Linked DNA regions of Caballeronia sp. LZ062. The protein of the gene in region 1 interacts with the protein of each later gene in a pairwise test. Links are inferred from orthologs where the notes say so. Each region holds a gene or a part of one and is shown in the gene's direction. Other genes may lie near its edges.

The links.
Region 2: the proteins of secD (region 1) and pheT interact in binary tests that used the Escherichia coli proteins (3 or more experiments, as listed by UniProt). The link is inferred for Caballeronia sp. LZ062 from one-to-one orthologs.

The regions. Positions count from the first base shown.
Region 1 is NZ_JARTWB010000002.1:2,144,185-2,154,051, forward strand. Bases 3,840-6,784 are described here. They hold secD (protein translocase subunit SecD), read left to right. Parts: upstream 3,840-4,249; coding sequence 4,250-6,319; downstream 6,320-6,784. Other genes in these bases: yajC (preprotein translocase subunit YajC), read left to right, coding at 3,840-4,118; secF (protein translocase subunit SecF), read left to right, coding at 6,346-6,784. Also shown: ATP-dependent DNA helicase RecG, read right to left, coding at 1-1,249; tRNA preQ1(34) S-adenosylmethionine ribosyltransferase-isomerase QueA, read left to right, coding at 1,328-2,371; tRNA guanosine(34) transglycosylase Tgt, read left to right, coding at 2,421-3,581; more of yajC, read left to right, coding at 3,789-3,839; more of secF, read left to right, coding at 6,785-7,296; P9239_RS16030 (YceI family protein), read right to left, coding at 7,378-7,941; P9239_RS16035 (YceI family protein), read right to left, coding at 8,014-8,577; P9239_RS16040 (cytochrome b), read right to left, coding at 8,700-9,269; P9239_RS16045 (paraquat-inducible protein A), read left to right, coding at 9,693-9,867. UniProt on the Escherichia coli protein: Part of the Sec protein translocase complex. Interacts with the SecYEG preprotein conducting channel. SecDF uses the proton motive force (PMF) to complete protein translocation after the ATP-dependent function of SecA.
Region 2 is NZ_JARTWB010000002.1:1,388,964-1,398,918, reverse strand. What follows is about bases 543-3,575. They hold pheT (phenylalanine--tRNA ligase subunit beta), read left to right. Parts: upstream 543-859; coding sequence 860-3,292; downstream 3,293-3,575. Other genes in these bases: P9239_RS12635 (integration host factor subunit alpha), read left to right, coding at 3,340-3,575; pheS (phenylalanine--tRNA ligase subunit alpha), read left to right, coding at 543-783. In the rest of the region: more of pheS, read left to right, coding at 1-542; more of P9239_RS12635, read left to right, coding at 3,576-3,747; P9239_RS12630 (MerR family transcriptional regulator), read left to right, coding at 3,831-4,214; P9239_RS12625 (short chain dehydrogenase), read left to right, coding at 4,339-4,938; P9239_RS12620 (hypothetical protein), read right to left, coding at 4,945-5,154; P9239_RS12610 (hypothetical protein), read right to left, coding at 5,629-6,009; P9239_RS12605 (LysR family transcriptional regulator), read right to left, coding at 6,113-7,003; P9239_RS12600 (LysR family transcriptional regulator), read right to left, coding at 7,047-7,970; P9239_RS12595 (IclR family transcriptional regulator), read right to left, coding at 7,993-8,811; P9239_RS12590 (3-oxoacid CoA-transferase subunit A), read left to right, coding at 9,031-9,732; P9239_RS12585 (3-oxoacid CoA-transferase subunit B), read left to right, coding at 9,744-9,955.

The DNA.
Region 1 (9,867 bases):
TGATCGCGTGTGTGCCGATCACGAGTTGCGCCGTGCCTAGCGCCGCCGCCTCGCTCGCGGCGCGCTTGTCCTTCGCCTTCAGACTGCCCGCGAGCCACGCCACCGATACGCCGAGCGGCTCCAGCCAGCCGCGCAGCTTGCGCGCGTGCTGCTCGGCGAGAATCTCGGTCGGCGCCATGAGCGCGGCCTGATAGCCGGCGTCGATGGCCTGCGCCGCCGCGAGCGCCGCCACAATCGTCTTGCCGCTGCCGACATCGCCCTGAAGCAGCCGCTGCATCGGATACGCGAGTGTCAATTCGCCCGCGATTTCCGCGACCACGCGCTCCTGCGCGCCGGTCAGCTTAAACGGCAGCGCATGCAATAAGCGCGTGACGAGCGAATCGGCATCGCTGGCGGTCCGGCGCGGCATTGCGGGCGCCGCGCGCGTGCGGCGCTCGGCGTGCGCGCGCTTGAGCGAAAGCTGCTGCGCGAGCAGTTCCTCGAACTTGATGCGCGTCCACGCCGGATGCGTACCGTCGATGAGCGCGGTTTCGTCCGAATCCGCGCGCGGATGATGCAGCGTCTTCACCGCGTCGAGCAGGCCCGGCAGATTCAGCGGCGCGAGGTGCGCGCGCGCCACCGGGTCCGGCATCAGTTCGGGCAGCGCCACGCGGGTGAGCGCATTGTCGATGGCCTTGCGCAAGTACGCCTGCGAGATGCCTGCCGTCGAAGGATAGACGGGCGTCAGCGCCTGGGGCAGCGGCGTATCGCCATCGACGGGGCGCACCGCCGGATGCACCATCTCCAGCCCGAAGAAGCCGCCCCGCACGTCGCCGCGCACGCGCAGGCGCGTGCCGATGGCCATCTGCTTGACCTGCGAGCCGTAGAAGTTGAGAAAACGCAGCGTGAGTTCGTCGCCGGCGTCGTCGTGAATCTTGACGAGCAACTGCCTTCGCGGCCGATACGCAATCTCGTTGTCGAAGACGATGCCTTCGGTCTGCGCGATATCGCCAGGAATCAGCTCTGCGATGGGCGTGAGCGAGGTTTCGTCTTCGTAGCGCATGGGCAGATGCAGCACGAGGTCGATGTCCGATTTGAGCCCGAGTTTGGCGAGTTTGTCCGCGGTCTTGACGACGGGCTTTGCCTTCTTCGCCGCGTCGTCGCCGGTTTTCGCGCGCTTCGCCGCGGGCGCGGCGGCGAGCCCGGCGCCAGGCTCGGCGCTCGCGGGCGCATCGGCCGGGGAGGACAGGCGACGGTCGGACAAGGGCATCTAATCTCTTCGCAAGTACAATGTGAGGTTTGTTCGGCGCTGACGTCTATTTCAGCTTCGTTCGCACGACTTCAAGCCATGTTCACGCTTTCCGATTTCGATTTTAATCTGCCGCCGGAGCTGATCGCGCAAAGCGCGCTCGCCGAGCGCAGCGCGAGCCGCCTGCTCGAAGTGGACAACCGCACCGCGCCCGCCACGCTGACCGACCGGCGTTTCTCCGAACTGCCGGAGCTGATCGAGCCGGGCGACTTGCTCGTCTTCAACGATACCAAAGTCCTGAAGGCGCGGTTCTTCGGCCAGAAGGCCAGTGGCGGGCGCGTGGAAGTGCTGATCGAGCGCCTGACCGGTGCGACCACCGCGCTCGCCCAGATTCGCGCGAGCAAGAGTCCGACGGCGGGCAGCAGCATCAAGCTCGCGGACGCATTCGACGTGACCGTCGGCGAGCGCGTGGAGCCGTTCTACACGCTGCACTTTCCGGCCGATTGCCTGACGCTCATCGAGCAATACGGGCGCTTGCCGCTGCCGCCGTATATCGAGCACGACGCCGACGCCTACGACGAATCGCGCTACCAGACCGTCTATGCGGCCAACCCCGGCGCGGTGGCCGCGCCCACGGCGGGCCTGCATTTCGACGACGCCCTCTTTGCCCGGCTCGATGCGGGCGGCGTCGAACGCGCGACGCTTACGCTGCACGTCGGCGCGGGCACGTTCCAGCCGGTGCGCGTCGACAACATCGCCGAGCACAAGATGCATAGCGAGTGGTACGCGCTGCCGCAGCCGCTCGTGGATCGCATCGCAGCGGTCAAGGCGCGCGGCAACCGCGTGATCGCCGTCGGCACAACGTCCATGCGCGCGCTCGAAGCCGCCGCGCGCGATGCCGCCGAGGCCGGCCGACCGCTTGCCGCGACCAGCGCGGAAACCGATATCTTCATCACGCCGGGCTACGAGTTCCGCATCGTCGACCGGCTGATCACCAACTTCCATCTGCCGAAATCGACGCTGATGATGCTCGTCTCGGCGTTTGCCGGCATGGAGACGATCCGCGAGGCGTACCGTCACGCGATCGAGGCGCGTTACCGCTTTTTCAGCTACGGCGACGCGATGCTGCTCACGCGCGCCTGATTTTTCAACCCGACGCGCCGGACTGTTCTCCGGTAGCACAGGAATCGACATGACCGAGAATCACACTCCGCCGGACAACGGCCTGAAGTTCGAACTGCTGACGACCGACGGGCAGGCGCGCCGCGGCCGCCTCACGCTGAATCACGGCGTCATCGAGACGCCGATTTTCATGCCGGTCGGCACGTACGGCACCGTGAAAGCGATCCAGCCGCGCGAACTCGAAGAAATTCGCGCTCAGATCATTCTCGGCAACACGTTTCACCTTTGGTTGCGCCCAGGACTTGAGACGATCGGCGCCCACGGCGGGCTGCATCGCTTCATGGGCTGGAACCGGCCGATTCTCACCGATTCCGGCGGCTTTCAGGTGTTTTCGCTCGGCGATCTGCGCAAGATCACCGAAGATGGCGTCACGTTCGCGTCGCCGATCAATGGCGACCGGCTGTTCCTCTCGCCCGAAGTGTCGATGCAGATCCAGAAGGTGCTGAACTCGGACATCGTCATGCAGTTCGACGAATGCACGCCGTACGCGACCAACGGCGTGCCGACTTCGCACAAGGAAGCCGCCGACTCCATGCGCATGTCGATGCGCTGGGCGAAGCGTTCCGTCGACGAATTCACGCGGCTCGGCAATCCGAACGCGCTCTTCGGCATCGTGCAGGGCGGCATGTTCGAAGACCTGCGCGACGAATCGCTGGCAGGACTCTCCGACATCGGCTTTCACGGCTTCGCGATCGGCGGGCTGTCGGTCGGCGAGCCGAAGGAAGACATGATGCGCGTTCTGAACCACATCGGGCCGAAACTGCCTGCCGACAAGCCGCATTATCTGATGGGCGTCGGCACGCCGGAGGATCTCGTGGCAGGCGTGGCGGCGGGCGTCGACATGTTCGATTGCGTGATGCCCACGCGCAATGCGCGCAACGGCTGGCTATTCACGCGCTTCGGCGATCTGAAGATCAAGAACGCGACCCATAAGAATTCCATGAAACCGCTCGACGAAAGCTGCGGCTGCTACACGTGCCGTAACTTCACGCGGGCGTATCTGCATCATCTGCATCGCGTGGGCGAGATTCTCGGCGCGCAACTCAACACCATCCACAACCTGCACTACTACCTGCAATTGATCGGCGAAGTGCGCGAGTCGATTGAAAATCACTCGTTCGACGCGTTCCGCAAGACGTTCGCCGAAAACCGCGCGCGCGGGGTCGATTGAGCGAACGCCGGTCGCGGCCCGGCCGGCATTACAATAAGCTTTCTATCGCTCGCCGAAACGCCTTGCGCGCGGGCCTAACGGCTTGATGCCAAAGCGCATTCCGGCGTCTTGCCGGCATGGGCGAGTGGTAGAATGTCGGGCTAATTTCTGAGCCGGTCTTCAAATCGCAATTTCGCAGTATTTTCGACGTATAACGGAGAGACCAACGTGTCGTTCATTTCGAATGCCTTTGCACAAGGCGCCACCGCGGGCAGCGCGGAATCGAGTCTGATGAGCTTTCTGCCGCTGATCCTGATGTTCGCGGTGCTGTACTTCATCATGATCCGTCCGCAAATGAAGCGTCAGAAGGAGCATCGCAACATGCTGGCCGCCATGGCCAAGGGCGACGAAGTGGTGACCAACGGCGGTATCGTCGGCAAGGTGACGAAGGTGTCGGAAGCGTATGTCGGCGTGGAAATCGCCGAAGGCACGGAAATCACCGTGCAGAAGGCCTCCGTCACGACTATTCTCCCGAAGGGCACCATCAAGTCGCTGTAAGGCCAGATCCTTTCGCGTCCGGCGCGGCCTCGCTCCGAGCCCTCCGAGTCACACGAGTCACTCAAGCGGCTCGTCGCGCATAACGCCGGACGCCCTCTCCCCCGAAGCCAACTTTCTGTTCGGCCATCTCCATGAATCGTTATCCCCTTTGGAAGTATGTCGTGATGCTGGTGGCGCTCGTCATCGGTCTCGTGTACACGCTTCCCAATTTCTTCGGCGAAGCGCCCGCCGTGCAGGTGTCGAGCGGCAAGGCGACCGTCAAGCTGGATTCGTCCACGCTCGCGAATGTGGAAGGCGCGCTCGCCGCGAGCCACATCACGGCGGACGAAGTCACGTTCGACAATTCGCAGGCCAACGCGAACATTCGCGTACGCCTGAAGGACACCGACACGCAGTTGCGCGTGAAGGACCTGCTGACGAAAACGCTGAACAGCGACCCGACCGATCCGCAATACATCGTCGCGCTGAATTTGCAGAGCGCCTCGCCGCGCTGGCTGACGGCGCTGCACGCGCTGCCGATGTACCTCGGTCTCGACTTGCGCGGCGGCGTGCACTTCCTGCTTCAGGTGGACATGGCCGGCGCGCTGAACAAAAAGCTCGATTCCGACGCAGCCGACGCCCGCACGTATCTGCGCGATCGCAATATTCGCGATGGCGGCGTGAATCGCGTGGGGCAATCGGTCGTCGTGAATTTTTCGGATCAGGCGGTCGCGGACAACGCGCGCAACCTGCTTTCGACGGGCGTTTCCGAGCTCCAATGGACGACGCGCCAGAGCGGCGACGGCGTTCAGGTGGTCGGCACGTTCTCGGCGGGCACGCAGAAGACGGTCGAAGACGGCGCGCTCAAGCAGAACATCACGACGCTGCATAACCGGGTGAATGAACTCGGCGTCGCGGAGCCGGTGATTCAGCAACAAGGCGCGGACCGCATCGTGGTCGAGCTGCCGGGCGTGCAGGACACGGCGAAGGCCAAGGACATCATCGGCCGCACGGCGACGCTCGAAGCGCGCCTTGCCGACCCGGTGAACACCTACGCCTCGAGTCCGAACGATGCCGTTCCCCCCGGCGACGAAGCGTTCAAGCAAGGCGACCGCACCGTGTTCCTGCGCAAGCAGGTTATTTTCACCGGCGACCGCATCATCGACGCCTCGGCGGGCTTCGACGATCACCAGCGTCCGTCCGTGAACATCCGTCTCGATTCGGCCGGCGGGCGCGCAGTGGGCTCGGTCTCGCGCGACAACATCGGCAAGCCGATGGCGATGGTGCTGTTCGAGAAGGGCAAGGGCGAAGTGCTGACGGTCGCGACCATCCAGTCCGAACTCGGCGACCGCTTCCAGATCACCGGCCAGCCGACGCCGCAAGCCGCCACCGATCTCGCGCTGCTCCTGCGCGCCGGCTCGCTCGCGGCGCCGATGGACATCATCGAGGAACGCACGGTCGGCCCGAGCCTCGGCGCGGACAACATCAAGAAGGGCTTCGATTCGGTCACGTACGGTTTTGCCGCGATCGCCGTCTTCATGATCGTGTACTACCTGCTGTTCGGCCTGATCTCGATGCTCTCGCTGTCGGTGAATCTGCTGCTGCTCGTCGCGATTCTCTCGATGCTGCAGGCCACGCTGACGCTGCCGGGTATCGCTGCTATCGCGCTCGCGCTCGGTATGGCGATCGACGCGAACGTGCTGATCAACGAGCGTATCCGCGAAGAACTGCGCAACGGCGCGCCGCCGCAGACCGCGATTCAGGAAGGCTTCAAGCACGCGTGGGCGACGATTCTCGATTCGAACGTCACCACGCTGATCGCCGGTCTCGCGCTGCTCGCGTTCGGTTCCGGCCCGGTGCGCGGCTTCGCGGTCGTGCACTGTATCGGCATTCTGACGTCGATGTTCTCGGCCGTGTTCTTCTCGCGCGGTCTCGTGAACCTGTGGTATGGCGGCAAGAAGAAGCTGAAGTCGCTGGCTATCGGTCAGGTGTGGCGTCCGGAAGGCGCAAGTGCCGAATCCGCCGCTGCGGCTTATCTCGCCGCGCAGCACGGTGACGAAGCAGTCGTCGAGGAAGTCGTCCCGGCCGCCCGCAGCAAGGCCAAGGCGCGCGCCGCCGCGCCGCGCGCAAGCGCTCAGACGGCCGCGCCCACCGGCAAGCCGACCGTGCGCCGCCGCTCGGGCCCCGGCATCGATCAACAGAAACCGGGCCAGTCGCACTGAAGCCCTGAGCCCCGGAGAGACGAAACATGGAATTCTTCCGCATTCGCCGCGACTTGCCGCTGATGCAGCGCGCGTTGATCTTCAACGCGATCTCGCTCATCACGTTCCTCGCGGCTGTCTTTTTCCTCGTGCATCGCGGGCTGCATCTGTCGGTCGAGTTCACCGGCGGCACGGTCATCGAAGTGCAGTATCCGCAGGCCGTGCCGCTCGAACCGGTGCGCGCCACCATGGCGAAGCTCGGTTACGGCGACGCGCAAGTGCAGAACTTCGGCACCTCGCGCGACGTGCTGATCCGCCTGCCGCTCAAGCAGGGCTTGACGTCCGCCCAGCAGAGCGATCAGGTGATGAGCGCGCTCAAGTCGAACGACGCGCAAGTCAGCTTGCAGCGCGTGGAGTTCGTCGGGCCGCAGGTCGGCAAGGAACTCGTGACCAACGGCCTCGCCGCGCTGGCATGCGTGGTGATCGGCATCGTGATCTACCTGTCGTTCCGCTTCGAATGGAAGTACGCGGTGGCGGGCATCATCGCGAACCTGCACGACGTGGTGATTATTCTCGGATTCTTCGCCTACTTCCAGTGGGAGTTCTCGCTCTCGGTGCTGGCGGCGATTCTCGCGGTGCTCGGCTATTCGGTGAACGAGTCGGTGGTTATCTTCGACCGGATTCGCGAAACGTTCCGCAAGCAGCGCAAGATGACGGTGATCGAAGTCATCAACCACGCGATCACGAGCACGATGTCGCGGACCATCATCACGCACGGCTGTACCGAAATGATGGTGCTCTCGATGTTCTTCTTCGGCGGTCCGACGCTGCACTACTTCGCGCTGGCGCTGACCGTGGGTATTCTGTTCGGTATCTATTCGTCGGTGTTCGTTGCCGCCGCGCTCGCCATGTGGTTCGGCGTCAAGCGTGAAGACCTGATCAAGGAAAAGAAGGACAAGTACGACCCGAACGACCCGAACGCGGGCGCTCAGGTTTAACGCTTCTTTCGCAGCGCAGAAGCAAAAAGGGCCGGTCTCGATGACCGGCCCTTTTCTTTTTCTCGCGCAATCCGTCGAGACTTACTGCTTCACGCCTTCAGCCTGGATATGCAGCACCGTCTTCAGGCTGAAACCGTACGACTTGCCGTAGTCCATCCCGAAGTCGCCGCGATCGAAGGTCCCCGTCGCTTCCGTGCCGCAGACTTCCTTCTTCATCATCGGGTTCACGAAGCACTTGAAGCTCTCGATCTTGAGATTCAGCGGCTTTGTCACGCCGTGCATCGTCAGCGTGCCGACGACTTCCGACGGCTTGTCACCGTCGAACTTGATCGACGTGCCCTTGTAGACGGCCGTCGGGTACTTGGCGGCATCGAAGAATTCGGGCTTTTGCAGATGCTCGTCGAGCTTCGCGTTGCCCGTGTTGATCGACGACACGTCGATGGTCACGTCCACCGTGCCGGTCTTCGCCGCGCGGTCGAGCACCACGGTGCCGCTGGTCTTGTTGAACTTGCCGCGCCACGTCGACACGCCGCCGAAGTGGTCCGCCTCGAAGCTCGGATACGTGTGGTTCGGGTCGAGCTGATACGTGTCAGCGGCCATCGCGCTGAAGGACAGGCCGGCTGCGAGCATGCCGGCGGCGATCATCGAAAGCTTGTTCAAGTGCTTCTCCTGACTGATTGAGTGTTGATTTACGTTGTTGAACGAAACGGCCGCCGCTTACTTCTTCGCGGCGACGATATGAAACTTGATGACGACGTCGTCCGCGACCACCGACGTGTCCTTCCACTCGCCCGTGCCCACGTCGAATTGCGTGCGCTTGATCGGCAGCGAGCCGTCGAAGGTTTCGGTCGCGCCCTGCTGCGTGATGGTGACCGGCACCGTCACCGTCTGCGACTTGCCCTTGATCGTGATCTTGCCCGTCACCTTGTACTGATTGCCGCCCGCAGGCGCAATCGCGCTGGAAACGAACGTGGCGGTCGGATACGTCGCGCTGTCGAACCATTCCTTGCCGCGCACCTGCTTGTTGTAGTCGGCGTCGCCGAGATCGTAGCTGCCGGTGTCGATGGTGATGTTCGCGCTGCCTGCCGCAGGCTTCGCGGGATCGAATGAAATCTGCGCGTTGAACTTGTTGAACTTGCCGTCGGTGGGCACGTTCATCTGCTTGGACGTGGCGATGACCGAGCTCTTCGCCATATCGACCTGTGCCTGTGCGCCCGCTGCCGTGGCGAGCGATGCTGCGGCCACTGCCGCCAGCATCCATCCATTGAGTTTCAGTTTCATGTGAGCCTTTTTTATTGATTCGACGAGCAACCGGTATTGGAAATCAAAAGCATGCTGGAACCAACAGCGCGCCGGAAACGCCTTGCCAACGACGAGGAAACCATCGCAGCTCGCACCGCGCTTTATCTGATGAACGGCAGCATGCGGCCGAGCAAGCCGTCGCGATCCACGAAATGATGTTTGAGCGCCGCGAGCACATGCATCGCGACGAGCACCAGCAGCCCGTAGTTCAGCGCCACATGAACGATGCGCAGCGTGGCCTTCAGCGCCTTGTCCGGCCCGATGAGGGTCGGCAGCGGCAGCACGCCGAGGTACACCACCTGTAAGCCCGCCGCCGAACTGTAGAGATAGCCGGAGGCGGGAATCACGATCATCAACACATACAACAACGCGTGCGTCACGTGCGCCGCGCCCTGCTGCCAGCGCGGCATGCCGGCCGGCATGGACGGCGCGCGATGCGTGAAGCGCCAGACGAGCCGCAGCGCCGCCAGCACGAACACGGTCACGCCGATCCACTTGTGCCATGAAAAATACTTGAGCTTGGTCGGCGTGAAACCGGGGATATCGGTCATGATCCAGCCGAGGTAAAACCCGCCGACGATCAAAAGCGCGATCACCCAGTGAAAAGCGATCGCCGTCGCGCCGTATCGCTCAGCCGGTTTTGCCTGCGAGATGCCAACACTGCTGTTCATGATGCCGATGTCCTAAATATCTGTGATGTGCGTCGGCGCGATCCATTTCTGACCGATGCATGCGCCGCCATGCTACCCGAACAGCGGCAAATTGCCACCGTGCGCGCACACGACCTTGAAACGCTCCGAGGCAACACTGGCGGGGCTTTGCGTCATTCTGCGCCCGATGTACCGCGTTCATGCAACGAACTATTTCGCCCATGCAACGGTCGATGCTCCCCGCAATAATGCCCTCGCGAACGCGGCCCGAATTGAACGTAAATGCAGGCGCATTTATTCCGCTAGGAGTCTTATCGTCGCATGGCATCCGTGTTTGATACCATGCTGCTGCTACCGTGCGCGCTGGCTCGGGACTTGCTCTTACTGCCCCGGGCCGACCTTGCGGCGCCATACGAACACGCATGAGAAGGCCCGGCATCGACTATGAATGTGAACGATTCAGAAGAACTGATCGCATGTCACGAATGCGACGCGCTCTTCACGAAGCGCGCGCTTCCCGAGCACAGCAGCGCGAATTGTGCGCGTTGCGGCGCGCGGCTCTATCGCGCCATCACACCGAATCTCGACCGTATCTGCGCGACGACGCTCGCCGCGCTCA
Region 2 (9,955 bases), 750 kb from region 1 along the record:
GCCGATGCACTGCTCAACCAGCGGCTCGCCGCCGAAGCGATCGACGTCACGCTCCCCGGGCGCGGCGCGGGCGCGGGCACGCTGCACCCGGTCATGCGCACGTGGGAACGCGTCGAGCAAATTTTCGGTTCGATCGGCTTCGACGTGGCCGATGGTCCCGAGATCGAGACCGACTGGTACAACTTCACGGCGCTGAATAGCCCGGAGAATCATCCGGCGCGCTCGATGCAGGATACCTTCTACGTCGATGGCAAGGACGCCGAAGGGCGCCCGCTCTTGCTTCGCACGCACACCAGCCCGATGCAGGTGCGCTACGCGCGCATGAACAAGCCGCCGATCAAGGTGATCGTTCCGGGCCGCACGTATCGCGTGGACAGCGACGCCACGCACTCGCCGATGTTCAATCAGGTTGAAGGCTTGTGGATCGAGGAGAACATCAGCTTCGCGGACCTGAAAGGCGTCTACACCGATTTCCTCAAGAAATTCTTCGAGCGTGACGACATCCTCGTGCGCTTCCGCCCGTCGTATTTCCCGTTCACGGAGCCGTCCGCCGAAATCGACATGATGTTCGAGCACGGCAAGAACGCGGGCAAGTGGCTTGAAATCTCCGGCTCGGGTCAGGTGCATCCGACCGTCATCCGCAACATGGGTCTGGACCCGGAGCGCTATATCGGTTTTGCGTTCGGTAGCGGCCTCGAGCGTCTGACCATGCTGCGTTACGGCGTGCAGGACCTGCGCCTCTTCTTCGAAAACGACCTGCGTTTCCTGCGCCAGTTCGCCTGAAGCCGCACAGCCCGCGACGCCCGGTCTTTTCAGTGGATCGGGCGTGAGACACCACCTCATTCGAACGTAGACACACATGCAATTCCCCGAATCATGGCTCCGTAGCTTCGTCGATCCCAAGCTCTCGACCGACGAACTCGCTCACGCGCTGACAATGGCCGGTCTCGAAGTCGAAGACCTGCGCCCGGTCGCGCCGCCGACCGCGAAGATCGTCGTCGGGCAAGTGCTGGAAGTGGCGAAGCATCCGAACGCGGACAAGCTCAACGTCTGCCAGGTCGATGCCGGCACGGGCGAGCAGTTGAACATCGTGTGCGGCGCGCCGAATGTGTCGCCGGGCATCAAAGTGCCGGTCGCGCTGATCGGCGCGGTGTTGCCGCCCGTCGAAGCAGGCGGCGAGCCGTTCGCGATCAAGCCGACGAAGCTGCGCGGCATCGACAGCCAGGGCATGCTGTGCTCGGCGCGCGAACTGAAGCTGTCTGAAGACCATAGCGGTTTGCTGATTCTTCCGGCGGACGCGAAGGTCGGCGAGGACATCCGCGAAGCGCTTAACCTTGACGACACCGTCTTCGAAATCAAGCTCACGCCGAACAAGGCGGATTGCCTCTCGGTGTTCGGCGTCGCGCGCGAAACCGCCGCCATCACCGGCGCGCCGCTGAAGACGCTCGACATGCCGCCCGTCAAGACGACGCTCGACGAAAAGCTGCCAGTCAAGGTGCTGGCGCCCGACTTGTGCGGCCGCTTCTCCGGCCGCGTGATCCGTGGCGTGAACGCGCACGCGAAGACGCCGCAATGGATGGTCGAGCGGCTCGAACGCGCGGGCCAGCGCAGCATTTCCGCGCTCGTCGACATCTCGAACTATGTGATGCTCGAACTCGGCCGTCCGACGCACGTGTTCGACCTCGACAAGATTCACGGCGGCATCGAAGTGCGTTGGGGCAAGAAGGGCGAATCGCTCAAGCTGCTGAACGGCAACACCGTCGAGCTGGATGAAACCGTCGGCGTGATCGCGGACGATCGTCAAGTGGAAAGTCTCGCGGGCATCATGGGCGGCGACAGCACGGCCGTCTCGCTGGATACGACGAACATCTATCTTGAAGCCGCCTTCTGGTGGCCGGACGCCATTCGCGGCCGCGCGCGGAAGTACAACTTCTCGACGGACGCGGCGCACCGCTTCGAGCGCGGCGTCGATTATTCGACGACCGTCGAGCATATCGAACGCATCTCGCAGTTGATTCTCGACATCTGCGGCGGCGAAGCCGGTCCGGTCGACGACCAGATCCTCAACGTGCCCGAGCGTCGCCCGGTGAGGATGCGCGTCGAGCGCGCGCATCGCATCATCGGCGTGGAGATCGGCGCGGAGGAGATTGCGCAAATCTTCACGCGCCTGAACCTCGCGTTCGAGCGTGACGGCGACAGTTTCAAGGTCACGCCGCCGCCGTATCGCTTCGATATCGAAATCGAGGAAGACTTGATCGAGGAAGTCGCGCGCATCTACGGCTTCGAGAAAATCCCGGCTCGCCCGCCGGTGGCCGCGAGCGAGATGCGGCGCACGAACGAAACGCGCCGCTCGATTCACGTGCTGCGCGATGCAGTTGCCGCGCGTGACTATTCGGAGACGGTCAACTTCAGTTTCGTGGACGCCGAGTGGGAGAAGGACTTGGCCGGCAACGACAACCCGGTGCGGCTCATCAACCCGATCGCGAGCCAGCTTTCGGTCATGCGCACGACGCTGTTCGGCAGCCTGATCGAGGTGCTGCGCTACAACCTGAACCGGCGTGCGGAGCGTATCCGCGTGTTCGAAGCGGGGCGCGTGTTCCTGCGCGATCCGTCGGTGAAGGCGGGCGAACTGACCGTGGAAGGCTTCGCGCAGCCGAAGCGCATCGGCGGTCTCGCGTATGGTCCCGCGCTCGAAGAGCAGTGGGGCGTGGCGTCGCGCCAAGTCGACTTCTTCGACGTGAAGGGCGATGTCGAGGCGCTCTTCGCGCCGGTCGTGCCGCGCTTCGTCAAGGCCGAGCATCCGGCGCTGCATCCGGGACGCAGCGCGCGCATCGAGGTCGCGGGGCGCGCGGTCGGCTGGATCGGCGAACTGCATCCGCGCTGGATGCAGAAGTATGACTTGCCGCACGCGCCGATTCTCTTTGAAGTCGACGCCGACGCGCTGATGGAACGCGCGCTGCCGACGCCGTCCGAGGTATCGAAATTCCCGCCCGTGCGCCGTGATATCGCCATCGTCGTGGACCAGAACGTGCCCGTGCAGTCGCTTCTCGACGAGCTTGAAAATGCCCGTTCGGAGCCGGCGTGCAAGCACGTCACGAGGGTTGCGCTTTTCGACGAATTCCGTCCAAAATCAAACACTTCCGGCGGTTTGGGAGCGCACGAGAAAAGTCTTGCCTTCCGTGTAACGTTGCAAGATACTGGCGGCACGCTTCAGGACGAAACGGTCGACACGGCCATCAAAACGCTGGTGGATCGCCTGGCTCGAGTACACGGCGCGCGGTTGCGCGGATAGCCTGCAGTTGGCCCCTCCGTCTCAATCGCATTGGCCGTTTTACCGATATGAACCAAATGAACTCGAGTGATTTCGAAGCCCTTCTTTCGGCGCAGCGTAGCGCCATGACCCGCGACAACACCACTTCGGGCGCGTTGTCGAATGACACGCCAACGCTCACCAAAGCCGAACTGGCCGAAATGCTGTTCGACCACGTCGGTCTGAACAAGCGCGAAGCGAAGGACATGGTCGAAGCGTTCTTCGAGGTCATCCGCGACGCGCTGGAAAGCGGCGACAGCGTCAAGCTGTCTGGCTTTGGCAACTTCCAGTTGCGCGACAAGCCGCAGCGTCCGGGGCGCAACCCGAAGACTGGCGAAGCCATTCCTATCGCGGCGCGGCGCGTGGTCACTTTTCATGCGAGTCAAAAGCTGAAGGCGCTGGTCGAGACGGGAGCGGAGACGAGTCTGACTCGCTGACGTTCATCCCGCGCCGACAGGCGCATCCCGCTGTTCGACCGCCGCGCTTCATCGACATCACTCACCACGATGGTTGATCGACGATGGAAAAAGTCGTCTTGCCTCCGATCCCGGCCAAGCGTTATTTCACGATTGGCGAAGTCAGCGAACTGTGCGGTGTGAAGCCGCACGTGCTGCGCTATTGGGAACAGGAGTTTACGCAGCTCAGGCCCGTCAAGCGGCGCGGTAACCGCCGGTATTATCAGCATCACGAAGTCTTGCTGATCCGGCGGATTCGGGAGCTGCTGTACGAGCAAGGCTTCACGATCAACGGCGCGCGCAATCGGCTGGATGCGCAAGGGCGCTCCAACGGCGACGATGCCATGTCGGCGGATTCACCCGGCGCCGCGCAAGCGCAGCAGCCGGCGGTCGATGTCGATCAGCTTCGCAAGGAGATCATGCAGGTGATCGATTTGCTCGGCGGGTGAGCGCCACGCCGGACAAAAAAAAAGCCGCGATCGCGTATCGCGGCTTTTTCGTTTGTATCGAGCGTGCATGCAACGTCGGCTGTACGATAGTCGCGTCTCTTTCTCGACCTCTCCAGGAGGGCTTATGCGAGTGTTGATCGTTGGCGCAACCGGGTTGCTGGGTACGGAGATCGCGCGGATTCTGGGACCGGAGCACGAAGTCATCGCGGCGAGCCGCAAGGGTTCGGACGTCCCTGTCGATTTGTCCGACAAGGCGAGCATCGCGGCGATGTACTCGAAGGTGGGCAACGTGGGCGCGGTGCTGTGCGTCGGCGGGACCGCGAAGTTCGCGCCGCTCGACGCGCTTTCCGACGACGACTATGCGTTTAGTCTCGCCAACAAGCTAATGGGCCAGGTCAACCTCGTGCGCTGCGCAATCGGCCATGTGGACGAGGGCGGCTGTATCACGTTGACGAGCGGCACGCTCGCGCAACAGCCGATGGTCGGCAGCGCAGCTGTCAGTATCGTCAATGCGGGTGTTGAGGGATTCGCGCGCGCGGCGGCGCTGGAGTTGCAGGGAAAGATGCGCGTCAACGTGGTAAGCCCGCGATGGGTGGCCGAGACGCTTCAGTCCATGGGAAAGGATCCGTCGGCCGGCATTCCCGCTGTCGACGTGGCGAGAGCGTATAAGCGCACGATCGACGAACCGATCACGGGACAAGTGCTGCTTGCCGCTAAAGGATAAGCGGCGTTAGCCCGGGGCAGCCTTGACGCTTTTTTCCGAGCCTGCGACCGACCAATAGACGATGCTGGGCCCGATACCGCGCGGTGGATAAATGCGCCAGTCGTTCGCGCCATGGTGGAAGAAGTAGAGCGCGTAGAAGCCGCCGCGTTCCTTATCGGGCGCACTGACGCAAACGTAGCGGCTTCCGCCGGGATAGATGCGGCCGAAGCGCGTCACGCGCGCAGCACTTCTCGCGTCGAACCGTCCGGCGATCTCACTTCGCAACGAGGATGGGATGTAATCGGGCTGGGCGCGCCTGTGATCCACAGGCGCGCAAGCGGACAGAGGCATTGCGGTGCCGCTCCTTATGTGTCAGTTGAACATTAGAGCTTAAGTGGCTGTTAAGCAAGCGAATTCGCGCGCCGCAACAGTTTGGAGACACGTGCTCGACGCAGAACGTAGTCTTAGCCGAATGCCGGAGACCGGAGCCGAATTGAACAAAAGGCTCTCCGGCCAGAAGCCGGAGAGCCTTTTGAAATTTGGTCGGGGCGAGAGGATTTGAACCTCCGACCACCTGCACCCCATGCAGGTACGCTACCAGGCTGCGCTACGCCCCGAAAGAGCGAAAGTATATCAGAGCGAATCGAATAGTAGAACCGCTTCGGCGATTTTTGCGGCAAACGTCGAAGAAACCACTTCTGCGGCTATGCATCACGACGCTGCGGCGGTCGACCCGTCACTGATCGGCACGTCCACCGCGGCGGCGCGCGGTTTGGCAACCCGTTGCCGCTGCCGGAACCGCAGCGCCAGCACCAGCGACACCGCGCAAGGAACGAGATAGCACGCCACGCGCGTGCTCCATGCGCCGCGCGATCCCACGCTTTCATACTGCGTATGCGCATGAAAGCTCGCCGACGCAAACACCATCGTCAGTGTGAAGTCGAGCACCATGGCCAAGAGGCAGAAGACGAAGTAGATCAATGCGCCGTTCCAGTTCAGTGTTTTGTTGGCAGCATTGGCCGTGCGGCACGCGAAGAGCACGACGCCGAGCAATAACAGGTTGAAAAACAAAGGAATCCAGGGAAAGTCCATGTGCGGATGGCCTCATGCGCTGAAGAAATCGGCAGTCCGCCTACCGGACGCCGGCGCGATCTTCACACGCAGCCCCGTTCCCCTTGAATAAGAGTATTCCTAATCAGTTTGGCCGGTCCGCAAGCGACTCGGAGAGGAAATCGATGAACGTGCGCACCTTCGTCGTCATGTACTTCCGGCTCGTGTAGACCGCGTAGACCGCTGGCGCAAAGGCCGCGTAGCCCGGCAGCACGCGCACGAGCGCGCCCGACGCGAGTTCCGGTTCCACGATCCAGGAAGGAAAATACGCGAGGCCGATACCCGCCTTCACGAGTTGAAGCGCCATCGAAGTGTCGTTTGTTTTCAACACGGCTTGATTTTTGACGGTGACTGCGCCGTCCGGTCCCGTGAGCGTCACCGATTCGATGTTGGTGTATGTCGGCAAGACCATGCGATGCCGCGCAATATCGTCCGGATGGCGAGGCTCACCGTGACGCGCCAGGTAAGCGCGCGAGCCGGCCAGCACGAAGGGCATTGTGCATAGCGGCCGCACGATCAACGAAGGCGATGGTTCCGAGGTCACGCGCAACGCCATGTCGTAGCCTTCTTCGACAAGATCGACGAAGCGATTCTCCAGCCGCAAGTCGACGAGCACGCCCGGATAACGCGCCTGATACGCGACGAGCAGATCCGCGAACCGGCGATTCGCGAACCAGCCCGGCGCCGTCACCTTCAACACGCCCTGCGGCTTCGCGGTCTGCGCACCGACCGCCGCTTCGGCCGCCTGCAAAATGTCGAGCGCCTCGCGGCACTGCTCGTAATACACACTGCCGGCTTCGGTCAGACTCAGGTGCCGTGTCGTACGGTTGAGCAGGCGCACGCCGAGTTGACGTTCGAGGTTGGCGACGTGCTTGCTCGTCATCGCCGTCGAGAGATCGAGGCGCTCGGCCGCCTTCACGAAGCTGCCGGCTTCGACCACTTCGCGAAACACGCGCAGGCTGGTGAGCGCATCCATCGGTCAGATTCCGTGGGAAAGCAAAGCCGTGATGTTAGCCGGATCACTTCGGCCATTCATCGAGCGCGTCGTTGAAAAGCGAGGCGACGACGCCGCGCAGCCACGTCGTGCGCGGATCGTTGTGATACTTGCGATGCCAGTGCTGCTTGAGATCGAAGCGCGGCAGCGCGAGCGGCGGCTCGGCGAGCGTGATCGACGCATGTTCGGCCACGTAAGCGAAGCCGATCGCATGCGGCACCGTCGCAATGAGATCGGTGCGCGAGAGGATGAACGGCAGGCTCATGAAGTGCGGCGTCTCCAGCACGGCGCGCCGCCGCACGCGCTCCTTGTCGAGATAATTCTCAAGGATTTCCTGGCTGCGTCCTTCGGCGCGCACGACCGCGTGTCCGCATTCGACGAAGCGTTCCAGCGTGAGCGGCGCATTCGCAAACGGATGATCGCGCCGCATGAGACAAATGAAGCGGTGCGAAAACAGCCGCTGCTGGAAGAAATTGTTGCCGTGCAGATCGGGGAAATAACCGACGGCGAGATCGATGTCACCGGACGCCAACCCGCGCTCGACTTCCCCGTGCGATGCCGACACCGAGCGCAAATTCGCGTGCGGCGCTTCCTTCGCGAACGCCTGCAACAGACGCGGCAGAAACACGATCTCGCCGACATCCGAGAGCGCGATGGCGAACGTGTCGGTGCTCGAAGAAGGATCGAAGTGCTGCGTGTCGAGCAGGCCGCGCTCGATGCGGCTCAGCGCCTCGCGCGCCGCGGGCACGAGCGCGAGCGCGCGCGGCGTCGGTTCCATGCCGCGCGACGTGCGCACGAAAAGCGGATCGTTGAAGTACTCGCGTAACCGCCCGAGCGCCGTCGATACGCGCGGCTGACTCACGCCGAGCCGCTCGGCCGCTCGGCTCACGTTGCGCGTCTCCTCGATGGCGACGAGAAACGGGATCAGGTTCAGGTCGAGGTCGTTCATGGTTGTGGACGGCAGGCCGCCGTCAGCCGCGTCGCGCGACCAGTTCGGACACGCGCTGCGCCGCGGTTTGCAGCGGGTCGAGAAACGCCTTCACCATTTGCTTCGCGTTCTTGCGCTGCGCGTTGCCGCTGATATTGAGCGCCGCGATCACGCGGCCTTGCCGGTCGCGGATCGGCGCGGACATCGAAATCAGCCCTTCCTCCAGTTCCTGATCGACGATCGCCCAGCCCTGACGGCGCACCAGCGCGATCGCGTCTTTCAACGCATTGCGGTCGGTGATCGTGTGCGGTGTTCTCGCGACGATGTGGCTGGCGTCGAGCACCGCGTCGAGCCGCGCGTCGTCGAGCGCCGAAAGCAGCACGCGGCCCATCGACGTGCAGAACGCGGGCAGACGGCTGCCGATAGACAGATTCTGCGTGATGATCTTGTGCGTCGGCACGCGCAGCACATAGACGATTTCCGCGCCGTTCAGCACGGCCGCCGAACAGCTCTCGTGAACCTGCTCGACGAGATCCTCCATGACGGGCTCGGCCAGATTCCAGAACGGCATGGAGGTGAGATAGGCGAACCCGAGATCGAGAATTTTCGGCGTCAGTTGGAAGAGCCGGCCATCGGCTTCCACGTAACCGAGCGACTGCAACGTAAGCAGAATGCGCCGCGCGCCAGCGCGCGTGAGGCCCGTGGCGGCGGCGACATCGGTGAGCGTTTGCGCAGGGCGGTTGACATCGAACGAACGAATGACGGCCAGGCCGCGCGCGAACGACTGCACGTACGCATCGCCGGGACGCGACGGCGCGTCCTGCACGTCGGTATCAAAAGAGGGCGTTGGATGCTTGTTCATGACATTCTCGACGGCGCAGGCTCCGTACAAACCCGCGAATCGCACAGGTTTCGTTGACACTGCAACGAACGCGGGACTACCATTCAGTTGTTCGCTAAACGAATCCATGTTCGCATATCGAACATGCTCACGCAAGCGTCGCTGAGGCGCAGGTAAACCCGATGTTCCAAAGCAGGCGCAGTGTTCGCCCGCCCGGAACGGGACCGGAGAAGAACGGCAATGATCAACAAGATTTTCGAATCGCTCGCGTCCGCAGTCGCGGATGTTCATGACGGAGCGACCATCATGATCGGCGGATTCGGCACGGCGGGCATGCCGTCCGAACTGATCGACGCGCTCATCGAGCAGGGCGCGCGCGAGCTCACCATCGTGAACAACAATGCGGGCAACGGCGATACCGGGCTGGCTGCGCTCCTGAAGGCCAAGCGCGTGCGCAAGATCATCTGCTCGTTTCCGCGGCAGACGGATTCGCATGTCTTCGACGCGCTCTACCGCGCTGGCGAGATCGAACTGGAACTGGTGCCGCAGGGCAATCTCGCCGAGCGCATCCGCGCGGCGGGCGCGGGCATCGGCGGCTTCTTCACGCCGACGGGCTACGGCACGAAGCTCGCGGAAGGCAAGGAAACGCGCGAAATCGACGGCAAGCACTACGTGCTCGAATCGCCGCTGCACGCGGACTTCGCGTTGATCAAAGCGTTCAAGGGCGACCGCTGGGGCAATCTGGTCTATCGTAAAACAGCGCGCAACTTTGGGCCGATCATGGCGAGCGCCGCGAAGACGGCCATCGTGCAGGTGTCGAAGGTCGTGCCGCTCGGCGAACTGGACCCCGAAAACATTGTGACGCCGGGCATCTTCGTGCAGCGCGTCGTGGAAGTGCCGCAAGCGGTTCATCAAGCCGAACTCGCCGCCGAAGCTGCATAAGGATAGATGCCATGAAGAAACTGACTCGTGACGAAATGGCCAAGCGCGTGGCCGCGGACATTCCCGAAGGCGCATATGTGAATCTGGGCATCGGCGTGCCGACGCTCGTCGCCAATCATCTCGCGGCTGACCGCGAGATCTTCCTGCACAGCGAAAACGGTCTGCTCGGCATGGGCCCGGCGCCCGCCAAAGGCGAAGAGGACGACGAACTCATCAACGCCGG